DNA from 3 places in the Rhodococcus cercidiphylli genome. Region 2 is predicted to be linked to each of the others. Evidence: riboswitches for the same ligand, from Rfam matches in the RefSeq annotation. Region 2 holds a riboswitch; each other region holds the start of a gene.
What was found. Region 2 has a riboswitch for S-adenosylmethionine ahead of R3P95_RS25170 (aminotransferase class V-fold PLP-dependent enzyme). Riboswitches for the same ligand answer to the same signal wherever they lie in the genome.
Positions count from the first base shown of each region.

Region 1: another riboswitch for S-adenosylmethionine. It lies ahead of R3P95_RS03890 (bifunctional o-acetylhomoserine/o-acetylserine sulfhydrylase); the one in region 2 lies ahead of R3P95_RS25170 (aminotransferase class V-fold PLP-dependent enzyme).
Region 3: another riboswitch for S-adenosylmethionine. It lies ahead of R3P95_RS21215 (mandelate racemase/muconate lactonizing protein); the one in region 2 lies ahead of R3P95_RS25170 (aminotransferase class V-fold PLP-dependent enzyme).

Region 1 is NZ_JAWLKE010000002.1:27,298-32,037, forward strand. It holds gene R3P95_RS03885 (MFS transporter) at 1-1,082, opposite strand, end outside; SAM riboswitch class IV at 1,437-1,559, shown strand; gene R3P95_RS03890 (bifunctional o-acetylhomoserine/o-acetylserine sulfhydrylase) at 1,732-3,081, shown strand; gene metX (homoserine O-acetyltransferase MetX) at 3,075-4,223, shown strand; gene R3P95_RS03900 (DUF3017 domain-containing protein) at 4,260-4,577, opposite strand; gene R3P95_RS03905 (bifunctional methylenetetrahydrofolate dehydrogenase/methenyltetrahydrofolate cyclohydrolase) at 4,589-4,740, opposite strand, start outside.
Region 2 is NZ_JAWLKE010000013.1:112,966-117,705, reverse strand. It holds gene R3P95_RS25175 (Pls/PosA family non-ribosomal peptide synthetase) at 1-1,247, opposite strand, end outside; SAM riboswitch class IV at 1,456-1,571, shown strand; gene R3P95_RS25170 (aminotransferase class V-fold PLP-dependent enzyme) at 1,626-2,957, shown strand; gene R3P95_RS25165 (hypothetical protein) at 3,109-3,609, shown strand; gene R3P95_RS25160 (YbaK/EbsC family protein) at 3,640-4,113, opposite strand; gene alc (allantoicase) at 4,141-4,740, opposite strand, start outside.
Region 3 is NZ_JAWLKE010000008.1:198,588-203,327, forward strand. It holds gene R3P95_RS21195 (hypothetical protein) at 1-226, opposite strand, end outside; gene R3P95_RS21205 (DUF3558 domain-containing protein) at 610-1,164, shown strand; gene R3P95_RS21210 (hypothetical protein) at 1,179-1,580, shown strand; SAM riboswitch class IV at 1,886-2,004, shown strand; gene R3P95_RS21215 (mandelate racemase/muconate lactonizing protein) at 2,033-2,461, shown strand; gene R3P95_RS26185 (DUF6188 family protein) at 2,580-2,945, shown strand; gene R3P95_RS21220 (hypothetical protein) at 2,965-3,357, opposite strand; gene R3P95_RS21225 (hypothetical protein) at 3,434-3,922, shown strand; gene R3P95_RS21230 (helix-turn-helix domain-containing protein) at 4,094-4,354, opposite strand; gene R3P95_RS21235 (hypothetical protein) at 4,713-4,740, shown strand, end outside.

The DNA.
Region 1 (4,740 bases), on a different contig from region 2:
ACCGCCAGGCCTGAGCCGACGGCGGCGGGTGCCGTGTACCCGAATCCTGCGGCGATCACGGCACCACCGACTGCCGCTCCGATGGCGTTGGCCAGGTTGAACGCGGCATGGTTGAGCGATGCGGCGAGCGTCTGAGCGTCCTCGGCCACGTCCATCAACCTCGTCTGCAGACCGGGGACCACAGAAGAGCCGGACGCGCCGATGAGGAACACCAGCAGGAGTGCGGTGATCGGATTGTGGGCGGCCACGACGAACACCGCAAGAGTTACCGCAGTAGCGGCCAGACCGACGAAGGTGCCCTTGAGCTGGTACCTGTCGGCGAGCCAGCCGCCGGCGTAGTTTCCGACGACCATTCCGAGTCCGTAGATCATCAGGGCGACCGGAACGAGTGCGCGGGCGAGACCGGCGACGTCGGTCAGAGTCGACGCGATGTAGGTGTAGACCGCGAACATGCCGCCGAATCCGACGATGCCCACGAACAGGGTCATCCACACCTGGCTGCGCCGCAGTGCGCCCAGCTCGGTGATGGGGCTGGTGGTCGGCATCGCGTCGAGTCGTGGCATCCAGAGGACTAGCGCGGCGACGGTGAGGGCACCGATGACAGCAACGAGCGTGAATGCACTGCGCCATCCCAACGCCTGCCCGATCCAGGTCGCCACCGGGACGCCGACGACGTTCGCGACGGAGAGTCCCATCATCACCATCGCGACGGCCTTGGCTCGCTTGCCCGGTTCGGCGAGGTGAGCAGCCACCAGGGCCGCGACACCGAAGTACGCACCGTGCGGCAGGCCGGCGACGAAGCGCGAGGCGACGAGTTCGTTGAAGCTGGGCGCGAACACCGTGCCGAGGTTGCCGAGGGTGAAGGCCACCATCAGCGCCAGTAGCAACATCCGCCGGGGAACGCGAGCAGCCAGGGCTGCGATGGTCGGCGCACCGACCACGACGCCGAGAGCATACGCGGAGATCATGTGGCCGGCCGAGGGCTCGGAGATCCCCATCGTCGTGGCGATGTCCGGCAACAGACCCATCGACGCGAACTCCGTGGTGCCGATCCCGAAGCCGCCGATGGACAGTGCCAGCATCGCGAGCTTGCGGCGGGTGGAGTGCGGTCGGTGACTGACACTCAGGCCACTCGACACCTTGCCGCGCACAGCGCTGACTCGGGCAAGAGCGGAATCGGTGACAGTCACAGCAGTACAACCTTCGTGTGCAAATCGGGGGCAGAGGAAGCGGCCGGAATTCGAGCCTGCGGTCGGGGACCCACCGGGCCCGACCCAGAAGGCAACGTCGCTCCCGTCAATTGTCTTCCCGACGGCTGATTGTTTCGCGTGGATGCACCGTGATTGTCCTCACCCGAACATCTGCTCGAGCTCGACCCGATCGGATGCCGTGCCCTCGTTCCGATGGGGTGCCGTTACCCGCTACGATGATCGCCAGGTCATGAGTGCCAGCATCGAGCCCCGGCTTGCTGGCCGGCAACCCTCCAACCGCGGTGGGGTGCCCCGGGTGAACGACCAGGCCGATACGGCACGCGAGTGCCGTTTCGACAAGCGCGGGTCCGCAGGAAGCGGACCCACTGAACCTTCGGTCCGCAGGGGCCGAAGCCTGTCAGGAGGTTCTTCCATGTGTTGCTGTACCGATACGCCCCGTAGCGCTCGACTTCTCGAGCTTGATTCGACATTCGATTCGTCTCAGACACACTCGTCTCAATAAAACGGAGTATCACCAGCCATGACCGATTCCACCCCCGACGTCGTCGACGCCACCGGAGCACCCACCGAGGATCCGTTCACCGATCCCGCAGCCGACTGGAGCTTCGAGACCAAGCAGATCCATTCGGGTCAGACACCGGACGGCACCACCAGGGCTCGTGCGTTGCCCATCTACCAGACCACCTCGTACACGTTCGACAACACCGATCACGCCGCCGCCTTGTTCGGTCTGGCCGAGCCCGGCAACATCTACACCCGGATCATCAACCCGACACAGGATGTCGTCGAGCAGCGCATCGCGGCCCTCGAAGGTGGCGTCGCGGCATTGCTGCTCGCGTCGGGGCAGGCCGCCGAGACGTTCGCGATTCTCAACCTCGCCGAGGCGGGCGACCACATCGTGTCGAGCCCGCGGCTCTACGGCGGCACGTACAACCTGTTCCACTACACGCTCCCCAAGCTGGGTATCACCGTCTCGTTCGTCGACGATCCCGACGACCTCGAGCAGTGGCGTGCCGCGATCACTCCGTCGACCAAGGCGTTCTACGGCGAGTCGATCTCGAACCCCAAGAACGACATCCTCGATATCCCGGGGATCTCGGCAGTGGCCCACGAGAACGGCATCCCGCTGATCGTGGACAACACCGTGGCGACGCCGTACCTGCTGCAGCCGTTGAAGCACGGTGCCGACATCGTGGTGCACTCGGCGACGAAGTACCTCGGCGGACACGGCACAGCAATCGCGGGCGTCATCGTCGACGGTGGCACCTTCGATTGGACGCAGGGCCGTCATCCCAACTTCACCACCGCGGATCCGAGCTACCACGGCGTCGTGTTCGCCGATCTGGGCGCGCCCGCGTTCGCATTGAAGGCACGCGTCCAGCTGCTGCGTGACATCGGTGCTGCAGTCTCGCCGTTCAACGCCTTCCTCATCAGTCAGGGTCTGGAGACGTTGAGCCTTCGGATCGAGCGGCATGTGGCGAATGCGCAGAAGGTTGCTGCCTTCCTCGCCGGTCGCGACGACGTCGTCTCGATCAACTACGCCGGACTCGAATCGTCGCCGTGGTACCAGCGTGGGCAGGAATTGTTGCCGAAGGGGCAGGGCGCGATCATCGCGTTCGAGCTGAAGGGTGGTGTGGACGCGGGCAAGAAGTTCGTCAACGCTCTCACTCTGCACAGCCACGTCGCTAACATCGGAGACGTGCGCTCACTCGTCATCCACCCCGCATCCACCACGCATTCCCAGCTGACTCCGGAGGAGCAGCTGGCATCGGGCGTCACTCCCGGCCTGGTCCGTCTCGCCGTGGGCATCGAGGGGATCGACGACATCATCGCCGATCTCGAGGTCGGATTCAGCGCGGCGGCATCTTGAGCAACAGCTGCGACACAGGCGTTCGTCCGGAGGCGGTTCTTCCGTCTCCGGACGGGCGGTTGGGCACCATCGACATCGGTGGTCTCGATCTCGAGAACGGCGAGCGAATCCCCCAGGTGACCGTCGCGGTGCAGCGGTGGGGTGAACTCGCCACCGACCGCAGCAACGTCGTGCTCGTCGAACACGCCCTCACCGGGGACTCGCACGTGTCCGGTCCGCCGGACGCCGATCACGCTCTACCCGGGTGGTGGAACGGAATGGTCGGTCCCGGCTGCCCCATCGACACCGACGAGTGGTGCGTCGTGGCAACCAACGTGCTCGGTGGCTGCGGCGGCACTACGGGCCCGAGCAGCGTCTCGCCCGACGGAACCCCCTACGGCTCTCGTTTCCCGGACATCTCCATCCGCGATCAGGTCGCTACGGAAGCGGCGGTGGCCGACGTCCTCGGAATCGAGCGGTTCGCTGCTGTCGTCGGCGGCTCGATGGGCGGTATGCGCACCCTGGAATGGATCGTGGGACATCCCGACCGAGTGGCGGCGGCGTTGGTCCTTGCGGTCGGTGCCAGGGCGACTGCCGACCAGATCGGCACCCAGACAACACAGATCGCGGCGATCAAGGCCGATCCAGGATGGCTGGGCGGCAACTATCACGACACCGGCACCTCACCGTCGGCCGGACTCGGCATCGCGCGGCGCATCGCGCATCTGACGTATCGGACCGAGAGCGAACTCGACATCAGGTTCGGAAACTCACCACAGAACGACGAAGACCCGTGGGCCGGTGGCAGGTACTCCGCGCAGAGCTACCTCGAGCATCAGGCTGCCAAGCTCGTCAACCGGTTCGACGCGGCGACGTACGTCCTGCTCAGCGAAGCGATGAACCGACACGACGTAGGCCGTGGCCGCGGCGGAGTGGCCGACGCTCTTGCGTCCACATCTGTCCCGACCATCGTCGGCGGAGTCGACTCCGATCGCCTGTATCCGCTTCGACTGCAGAAGGAGATCGCTCGCGAACTCCCCCAGTGCCGCGGACTCGAAGTGATCCAGTCGCGCGACGGACACGACGGCTTCCTCACCGAGGCCGATTCGGTGGCCAAACTGCTCGCCGAGACGATGGAGCTGGCCCGCCTCGGTCGGCGCTGACTCCGCACTCGTTCACCGGGTGCTCGAGCGCCGAGGTCAGTCGGTTCCCAGCGGATCGATCGACAGCGACAGAAAGACAATGGCTCCGCCGACGCCACCCAGCGCCAACACATCGAACGCGCGACTGCGCACTTGCAGTGTGCCGACACGTGTTTCGGGCAGACACAGCCGCAGGACGGCCGCCAGCAGCGCTGCGCATCCGAAGATGAACGCGCCGCGCCGCCAGCGATCGGCCAGCACCAGGATCAGCGCGGCGAGGACGACGACCGAGACTGCGACGATCGGTAGGTTGCGCGCGACTGCCGCACGAAATCCCGGATCGGGCTCGCTTCGCTCGTCCTCTGCATCGTTCACGTCGGGTCCGCTCAGCTCTCGGCGGCGACGCGTTCGGCGCGCTCGACGACATTGGTGAGCAGAAAGGCCCGCGTCAGCGGACCGACACCGCCGGGGTTGGGCGAGAGGAACCCTGCCACCTCCGCGACACCGTCGGCGACATCGCCGCGCAATCCGTCCTCGG
Region 2 (4,740 bases):
CGACCGCCGAGCTTGACCTGATCGTCGGCGCGACCCTGGAACAAGAGCCCTTCGAGCTCGAGCTTGACCAGATCGCCGCTGCGGTACGCCCGATCCCACCCCAGAGAGGGCATGGGCGCGTACTTCTCGGCGTCCTTGGCCGGATCGAGATACCGAGCGAGTCCGACGCCGCCGATGACCAACTCACCGACTTCGCCGACCTGTACCGGGGTGCCCGACGCATCGACTACTGCCAGGTCCCATCCGTCCAACGGCAATCCGATGCGGACGGGCCCCTTCCCGTCCATGATCGCCGCGCACGCGACGACCGTTGCCTCGGTGGGGCCGTACGTGTTCCAGACCTCGCGGCCCTCGACGGCGAGCCGCTCGGCCAGTTCCGGCGGGCACGCCTCGCCGCCGAAGATGAGCAACCGCACCGCTTCCAGAGCCACCGCGGGCCACAGCGACGCGAGGGTGGGCACCGTCGAGACGACACTGATGTCGCGGGAGACGAGCCACGGGCCCAGATCGAAACCGGACCGCACCAGCGACCTGGGTGCCGGAACCAGACACGCACCGTGCCGCCACGCCAGCCACATCTCCTCGCACGACGCGTCGAACGCCACCGACAGACCGGCCAGCACTCGATCACCTGGGCCGAGTGGATCCTTCTGCAAGAACATGCGGGCCTCGGCGTCGACGAACGCCGCCGCATTGCGGTGACTGACCGCCACACCCTTGGGCGTGCCCGTCGAACCCGAGGTGAAGATGACCCACGCGTCGTCCTCGGGAGTCGGCGGCAGTGGGTCGGTCTCGGAAAGGCCGTCTTGTTTGGGAGCAGTACCGGCGGCGATGCCGCCCGCCGTGACGATGGCCGTCACCTTCGCCTCACCGAAGACCAACTCGGCCCGCTCCTCGGGATCGTCCGCGTCCACCGGAACGTACGCGGCACCGACCGCGAGGATGGACAGGATCGCGACATAAAGGGAGAAGGAACCCGACGGCATGCGGATGCCGACGCGATCGCCGCGCCTGACGCCGGCATCGGCGAGCCACTGCGCGCCCTCGGCGATGTCGTCCAACAACTCGGAGTAGCTGACCGAGACAGCACCGTCGTCGATGGCGGGGGCGTCGGGAAAACGATGAGCGGTATCACGGAGAACGTCGATGAGCGTCCGGGCAGGAGGGGCGAGCGACGAGCGAAGAAACGCCGCCGGTGCAGGCGCGGTGTCCGCGCTCGAACCCGGCAGATCGTTCTCTTGATGCACAGACAACCGGGCGTCCTTCTCGTTCGTTGGCAAGTGACTCTGTGGTGCTGGGACTCTGTGCCGCTGGGGAGCAGCGCCGTTGGTTATCTCACGTTCTGTTTGCCAGCAGGTGAACGAGCGCTCCTTCCCACCGCGGGAATCCTACTGCTGCCCACGCGTGAGTTCCGGCTTGACAAAACCGCAGCGGGTTTGCCAGTGTCTTCTCCACGGTCACGAGTACCAGCGTCAAGCCCCGGCTCGCTGGTCGGCAACCCTCCTCCGCGGTGGGGTGCTCCGGGTGACGACCAGGCTGATGCCGGAAAACCGGCGCGGCAAGCGCGGACTCGTTCACCACATCCTTCGGTTGCGGGTCCCTCGAACGTGAGGGCTTGATCTGTCATGACATCTGTACTTTCCCGCCCCTGTGCTCCTTTTGCCCCTGTTTCGGGCACGGATCTGCAGGTACCCCTGGTGCAGGGCGGCACCTGCACCTACGCCAATTTCGACTACGCTGCCAGCGCACCGGCTTTGACGGCGGTGACCGATCGGATCGCGGAACTGCTGCCGTTCTACTCCAGTGTTCATCGCGGTGCCGGCTACGCCTCACGGGTCTGCACGGCAGCGTACGAGAAGGCGCGGGTGACCGTCGCCGATTTCATTGGTGCGCAGTCGGATTCGGTGGTGGTGTTCACCCGGAACACCACCGATTCGCTGAACCTGTTGGCCGCATGCGTGCCGGGTGAGACCGTGGTGCTCGACATCGAACACCACGCGAACCTGCTTCCGTGGCGTGACCGACGAGTGGTGGTGGCTGCGTCGACCCTGGCCGAGACCATCGACCGCCTCGACGCCGAACTCGCCGCGAAACCTGCTGCTCTGCTTGCGATCACGGGCGCATCGAACGTCACCGGTGAAGTTCTGCCGGTCGCTGAACTCGCGGCACTGGCGCATCGGCACGGCGCACGCATCGCGGTGGACGGTGCCCAGCTGGTTCCGCATCGGCGGGTCGACATCGCCGCACTCGGGGTGGACTACCTCGCCTTCTCCGGGCACAAGCTCTACGCCCCGTTCGGCGCGGGAGTGCTTGTGGGCAGGCGTGATTGGCTCGACCTCGGTGAGCCACACCTGGCCGGCGGTGGCGCGGTACGTAGCGTGCGCATCGACCACACCGATTGGGCTCCGGCACCGCAGCGGCACGAGGCTGGCACCCCCAACGTGCTCGGGGTTGCCGCATTGGCTGCGGCCTGCGAGGCCATTGCCGGATTCGACGATGCCGAGCTGCAGGCGCACGAGCGCGAACTGTCGTCCCGCCTGCGCGACGGGCTGGCCGCACTGGACGGCGTCGAGCAGCTCGAGGTGTGGGCCGACGCGACCGACAGCGTCGGCATCGTCACCTTCACCGTCGCCGGACGCGACCCCGGTGAGGTCGCCGCGTACCTCTCCGCCGAACACGGAATCGGCGTGCGGGACGGGAAGTTCTGCGCGCACCCACTGCTGAGCAGGCTGGGGCATGCGGCCGGAGCGGTTCGGGCCAGCATCGGCCTCGGCAGCTCGTTCGCCGATGTGGACCGACTCGTCGACGCACTCGCCGCCCTGGTCGAATCGGGACCGAACTGGGACTACGCAGAGGATGCCGGCTGGTGGAACCCCGTACCCGACCCGCGACCCTTCCCCGAGGTGGCCGATGGCGCCGCCGGGGTTGGATCCCCGTGCACCCCCGCAGACAGTTAGCATGGCGTCATGACCGTGAGTGTCGTATGGGCGGGCAACCGCCACTGGTGCAACAGATATGTGGATCTGTGCCGCACTGCGTCCGGGTCGTGTTCGAGTTCGGCTCCGCTCCGACCGAATGCCACCGACTGAAGAATCAGGACCACCACTCATGTCGCACAACTTCACCCGCGTCGCCGTCGAATTCTCTGCGGGTTGGACCGAACTGACCGCCGCTCCCGAGACGGATGTAGTCCGAATCCAGGCCTCCGACCTGCGGGAATCCCAGCAGCAACGCGCGCGGCTCCGCGCCGAGGCAGTCGACCGCGGCGAATCTGCCGACAGCACAGCAGTGTTTCTCGACCTCGAGATCCACATCGCGGCCGATGCCCGGACGGCCCGTCGGGAATTTGCCACACTGGATGCGCCGAGCAGTCCGTCGTCGATCCGCTACGTCGGAACACCGGCGGGACTGGCCAGTTTGATCTCCGACGTCACCGCGGCCGATGTGGCCGACGGCGTGACATTGACAGTGCTCGGCGACGTCGCTCGCCAGTCGGTTCTCATCAACAACGGAGTACTGCCGCTGCTGGAATCCCGCGGGACCCGACTCGACATCGACGTCGTCGACGCGGTCCTCGGCGCACCGATCGCCCCGACTCTCGCGTCCTGAGGATTCGCGTCCTCGGGACGTGCGCGTGGGTCAGGTGACGTCGATCGCCAGACCCGCAGTGATGCGCACCAACTCGGTGAACGTGGACCTGAAGATCGTATTGGTGTGGCCGGCGGCCGCCCACACCTCGGAGTAGCCGGCCAGATCCTGGTCGACGAACGTGTCGAGGTTGGTGGGGTGGCCGACCGGGGCGATCCCACCTATCGGCTGGCCGGTGGCATGCTTGGCCGTGTCCAGAGGCGCACGCGTCAACACGCCGCCGAGACGCTCGCCGGTGTGCTCGAGATGAACGTTGTGGGCACCGGAGACGAGCAGCAGCACCGGCTCGTCGCCCAGTAGAAACACCATCGACTTCACGATCGCGCCCACGTCGACGCCCAGTGCCGCAGCGGCATCGGCGGCAGTGTGCGTGCCCTCCGGACTGCTGACCACCACCCCGTGATGACCACGTGAAATCAGCGTGTCGGCAACATGGGCTGCATTCGGATGAAGTAGCCGGGACATACCCCAACCCTATTGCCCCGCGACCGTTTACGCAGATGCGTCCAGATCACCGAACAGTCTCAATCGCGCCATGCCGCCGTCCGGGAAGATGTCCATCCGAACCTCCGAGACCGGGGTCTCGTGGTCGAGTAGGAAGCGATGGCGGGTGTCGGGCTGCAACGTCGTTCGCGGCAACAGCTCGATCCACTCGCCCTCACCGAGCCGTCCGCGCAGTGACGCCGCGCCAGGGGCGTTGCCGAGGAAGCAGGTGGTGTCGAGCTCGGCGAGTCGAACGAGCCCGCTGCCTGCCAGCTGTACCTGAACCCAGTCGTTCGCGTCGTTGCGTCGCCGCGAGGTCTCCCAACCCTCACCCATCGACCGCGGCGGGCCGGGGAACAGGAGATTGTTGGGGGAGCTGTAGAACATGTTGGAACACGCCGAGACGTAGGCACCGTTCTCGAGCGCAGCGAGGTCGACCGGCCCGGCCGCAAGGAACTCGGGATCGGGCTTGCCGCGGCCCAGTACCCGCAACCGCGCCACTCCGCCGTCCGGGTAGATCGACAGTTTCACGTGCGTCCACCGCGCGTCGGAGGCGACGGCGAACCTGTTCTCACTGTCGCCGTCGACCGGGCTGCGCGCGACGATGGT
Region 3 (4,740 bases), on a different contig from region 2:
GGAGCGAACGAAGCTGCGCTATCGGCTTCGATGCGGTCAGCGCTGCGAACTCGTCCTCGGCGGTCGGTGGTGTGAGCTCGATATCGTGGGGCGTCGGTCCTTCGACCGGGGACTCGACTGCCGGCTCGATGTCGTCGACGAATTCCGTGTTGGTGGTGCGGGATCCCCGGCGACCGAACAGTGGAATCACGCGAGCAAGGTTGCTGTCTGTTCGGTCGGAGGGCACGAACACAGCATAGGAAAAATGTGCGCCCTGCGACGGAACGAACTGAACCGCAGTTCGTCCTCTGGACACGTTTATGCTGGTCGCGATGGACGGCAACTCCATCCCCGCTCTCCAAGGTTGGATGCCACGCGACGCAGCAGCAGATCCGACTCGTCGCGATGATCTGATTCATCTCCTCGATCCTTTCCGGGACGAGGAACGGCCTGGTGCGACTAGCGTGCGTCGACTGCGCGACATGCTGGATCTGTGGGGAACACATCTACGCTGCTCGCCTGAGGTCACCGAAGCACGAGCTCACCTGCGTCCGATCCAAAGGAACCGATGCGCCGGTAGCTGCGTCCAACACCAAGGACGGGTTCCAAGGACGGAGTGCTGTGAGCAAGATGCGATTGCTGATCGGGAGTGCGGTCGGACTGATGCTGGTGACAACCGGATGCGGAGGGGCGACCGAAGGCATTCCCCCTGCGGGCCCGTCGACGACATCGGTCATGACAACCGCTCCGGCGAATGGTGCGTGGGATCCGTGCACCATCCCAGACGCTGCCATCGAAGACGCGGGCTTGGCGGTGGAGACGAAGTCCTCGAACTTGGTAGGGGATCTACCGATCTCGGAAGACTGGATGACGTGCATCTGGACCAACCCTCTGCCGACGCCGTGGTATCACCTTGGCATCTTCTCGTCCGATCAGAGCCTGGAATATCTACGTGGCGGTGAGCGCTTCGGGCAGTTCGAGCCGATCGAGGGTCTCGACGGTTTACGGTTCCGCCGGACTACTCAGTACGACGAGGTCAACTGCGGCGTTGCTTTCGGACACCCGAATGGCGTGTTCTACCTCATCCTTGACGGCTTTCTAGCGACCGAGCCCCTTGGAGACCCGTGTGTCGAGGTCGAACGGTTGGCGCGTTCGCTCCGACCATCCATGCCTTCATCGAACTAGTGGGGGAAGAACCGATGGGTTCAGAGACGAACGAACTTGCGGCATCGATGCAGCAGTGGAAGTCGCTGTCGAGTCAGGCCGAGTCCGGGCAACTCGAGATTCCACACGGCGTGGCGTTCCAGTGCGACGAGGTCTGCGCTGCCTACATCAGGCACTTGCAAGATATGGCGCGTAAGACTGAGTATTTGGTCGACGGCAAGGCATTCGGCACCTTGGATTCGGCCAGGCAGCTCGGCGAGAAGTTCGAGAGGATTGCCTTCAGTGGTGATCGATCGCTGCGCGTCGTGCTGATGCAACATATCGAGGTCATCGAGCTGATGCGGTCGGTGTTCAAGCGTTATTTCGATGAGGCCGAGTACGCCGATCAGCGGACATTGAAGTCCATTGGGGAGATCGCGGAGGGTCTGGGCAAGTGACTTTTCCTATCTAGGTGTGATCGGTGCCGCTGGGCGTCAGAGCAGGTACTGCGCTGCTGTCGAATCGGTAGTCGAGCTGAAGGCTTGATTGTGACTGAAATGCATTGAGCAGCAGAAAGACCGAGCGTTGCGCACGGACAGCATGGTTCTACTGGAGGTCTCGCTGCCGTGGTCGGACTCCTTTTTCGGGGCGCAGTCGTTGACTGGGCTCTGAGTCGGGGGCTCCTGAAGTGCGAAATGGGTTGAGCTGCTCAGCTGATCCCAATGATTGTCCAAGCCGTAACCCTCGGCTATTGTCGAAGAAGGTTCAAGAGTGACAGCCGTCGGTACCTGGCCGGCTGTCCGGCAACCCCGTCTCCATCGACAGGGTGCCCCAGGGGAAGAACCGGCGCATCCCGCAGCCGCGGGCGCGCAAGTCGATGGAGGGTTGCACCTCCAGAATGAGGTGAACAATGTCCGGTAGTGACGAACTCGAAGCAGCACAGGCGAAGTGGGAACCCATTCCGCACGAACGCCGTCGTACCTGGTGCCAGACGCTCCTGAGTTACCCGCCGATCTGGTACGGCGTGTTTCCGATGCTCGAGACTCGAAGGCTGGTCCTCCAAGGCGGGTACGCGAACGCCGAAGCCTGGATCGACCTCGCGAAACGTGCTGAAGCAGTGGGCTTCACGCCCCGGACGTGGCTGATCTTTCGACAGAGTCTCGAACCCGCGTACCTGAAGGATCGGTTCCCGTCCCATCCCGAGAACATGCCCAAGCGGCGTGGGAACGGCGGTGTCGAGACGGTGGTCGTCGACCCCGAGGACTTTTCCGAGTGGCCATGGTTGTTCGAGGCGGGGTATCGCGCGGGAGAGGCGACCTTGCAGACGCTCTCTCGCTGAAGCCATCCACCAGGCCCTCGACGGGGTCGGCTTGTCAGTGGAACCGCGGAGATCGCTGCTGCGTCTGACAGTCAGGAGCGGCAATGACTGTCGACCGATTCCGGAAGGGTGGACGCGTGTGGAGCTTCCTCTCGTACGGCACACGATTGTGTCTATGGAATGCGGGTTCCCCCTCACGTTGCGTACAGATCGTGATTGCGAAATTCGCATCGAGTCGAATTTTCGAGTCACTGAGCTTGGGACCGTGGTGTTCCGAGGTCTGCCGCACACGCTGCTATCCGAAGACAGCACTGTCCAGCGTCTTATCGGCAGACTGGTCGCGTACGCGTGTGCATCCGATGATGGCGGCTTGCTAATGGAGTTCGCCGACCGTGCAAGCTTGGTAGTTCCCTTCGACCCTGATTTCGAAGCGTGGACCGTTGCAGCGCCCGAGGGCTTCAAGGCAGTCAGTGTGGCGGGCGGCGGGCTTACGGTGTGGGACTGAAACAAATATCTGGCGAGTGCTACTGGACCAGAAAACAGCCCAAGACTATGGAACCGGCGCGATCCCTGCTGCGTCTGATGCTGTGGGGCGGCGATCGGGCCGCGTCGGCGCCGCCATCGGTGATGGTGCTGCGGTAGTTGCCGACACTGGGTCGGCAATCGGCGAACTGGCGACAGGGGCGTGGGATGCGATTTTCTGACGTGCGGCCCAGTGAAGTGCGGCGCTGGGTGGCATCGCCGGGGTCGATGATCGCTCGAAGCGCGATCTTCGGGGTTGCCGCGCTGATTGCTCTGTACTTGTGCGCGGTGAGTGTCGTGGAGGGAATGATCGCCTCTGCTCTGTCGACATTCGGATTTTCTGTGTTATGCATCAGCACAATGGCTTTCGCGTGGACCAACGTTCCGTCGATCAAGACAGGCTCTGACGTCCGCCGTTGGGTGCAGGGCTCGACTGTGCGCTACAACCCGCTGGGCTTGAGGTTGCTCGTCGTGATAGTCAGCTCTCTGTCGATCTGCGTGATCGCGATGGGTTTCACCTCGGGTGGGGTGGGATGGGTTCTTGCTGCGATGGGATTGTCCATGGCCTCGTTCCTGATTCCAATCCTGTTGCGCAGTATTCGCAACGGCTACCTCGAGCTCTCGGATGACGGTATTCGCCACCGCGGCTGGGCATTCGACATCCAGGTACCGTGGGTGGACGTAAGAGACACCGCTGTGGTCGTGGAGTCGTACCCGTTGGTTCTGGTGAGGGTCGACGAAATGGCGAAGATGAACCGGCGCTTCACAACCTTGCTCTGGAGAATCGAAATTATGCCGAAAGGTCAGTACATCGAACTCGACTGCAGACGCTTCGATGTCCGCCCGGTGGCGCTGGAACAGTGGATTCGCTTCTACATCGACAACCCGGAGGTCCGAGTCGAACTTGGAACCGATGCAGCAGCAAAGAGACTGACGAGCTTCGGTGAACAGCGCGCATGACCGAACTGTCCGAGGCCATACACGAGTTCGGGTACGCAGGATCCGGAAATCGTTGCGTACGAGATGATCGGAACCCTATTGCCGAGAACCGATCGGGATCCATGGCTGAGCTCTACGGCCACGCGGGGTTGCAGTCCGCCTGGCCGGTCGGGCACCGTCATTGTGGCGTTGTCAACGCGAATCCATAGGCGACACAGGCGTTCCGGCTCGAGTCCGCAAAGTAAGGTCACAGCCCAGCGCATTCGCGATGGCGATCGCACCATCGAGTTGGATCGAGTCTTTGCCGCCTTCGAGAGCTTGGACCGTCGACCGACCCACGTTGGCGAGCAATGCCAACTCTGCTTGAGTGAGGCGTAACTGAAGCCGACGTGCGACGAAGGCGGCCGCCACCTCACTCGGATATCTCCGACTTCGTCGTCGCGGATGGGCCATATTCGCTCCTTATGCTTGCTATTACATGCATAGGCAACAATACGCCCCGCTGTTATAGGACTGAGCCCTGTTATGCCTGCGAACGAAGGCATAACGGCGTATCCGAATGTCGAATCGCCCGTGTCGGTGGTCAGTTCATTGCGATACTGAATCGACATTGCCTGTACCGGGGACGGGTCCATGCAGTCTCGACCACCTCGGAGTTGGCATGTCCACGAGAACCTTCATCGCAATCACCGCAGCAGCGCTGGTCTGCGTCGGCTGCTCGAGCAGCCCCAACGAGACACCGAGCGAAGCTGTTCCTGTGACGAGCAGTTCGAGCGTATCGGTGTCGGCGTCGCCTACCTCCAGTGTGGACGTGACGGCGGCACCTGAGCCGCCGCCTG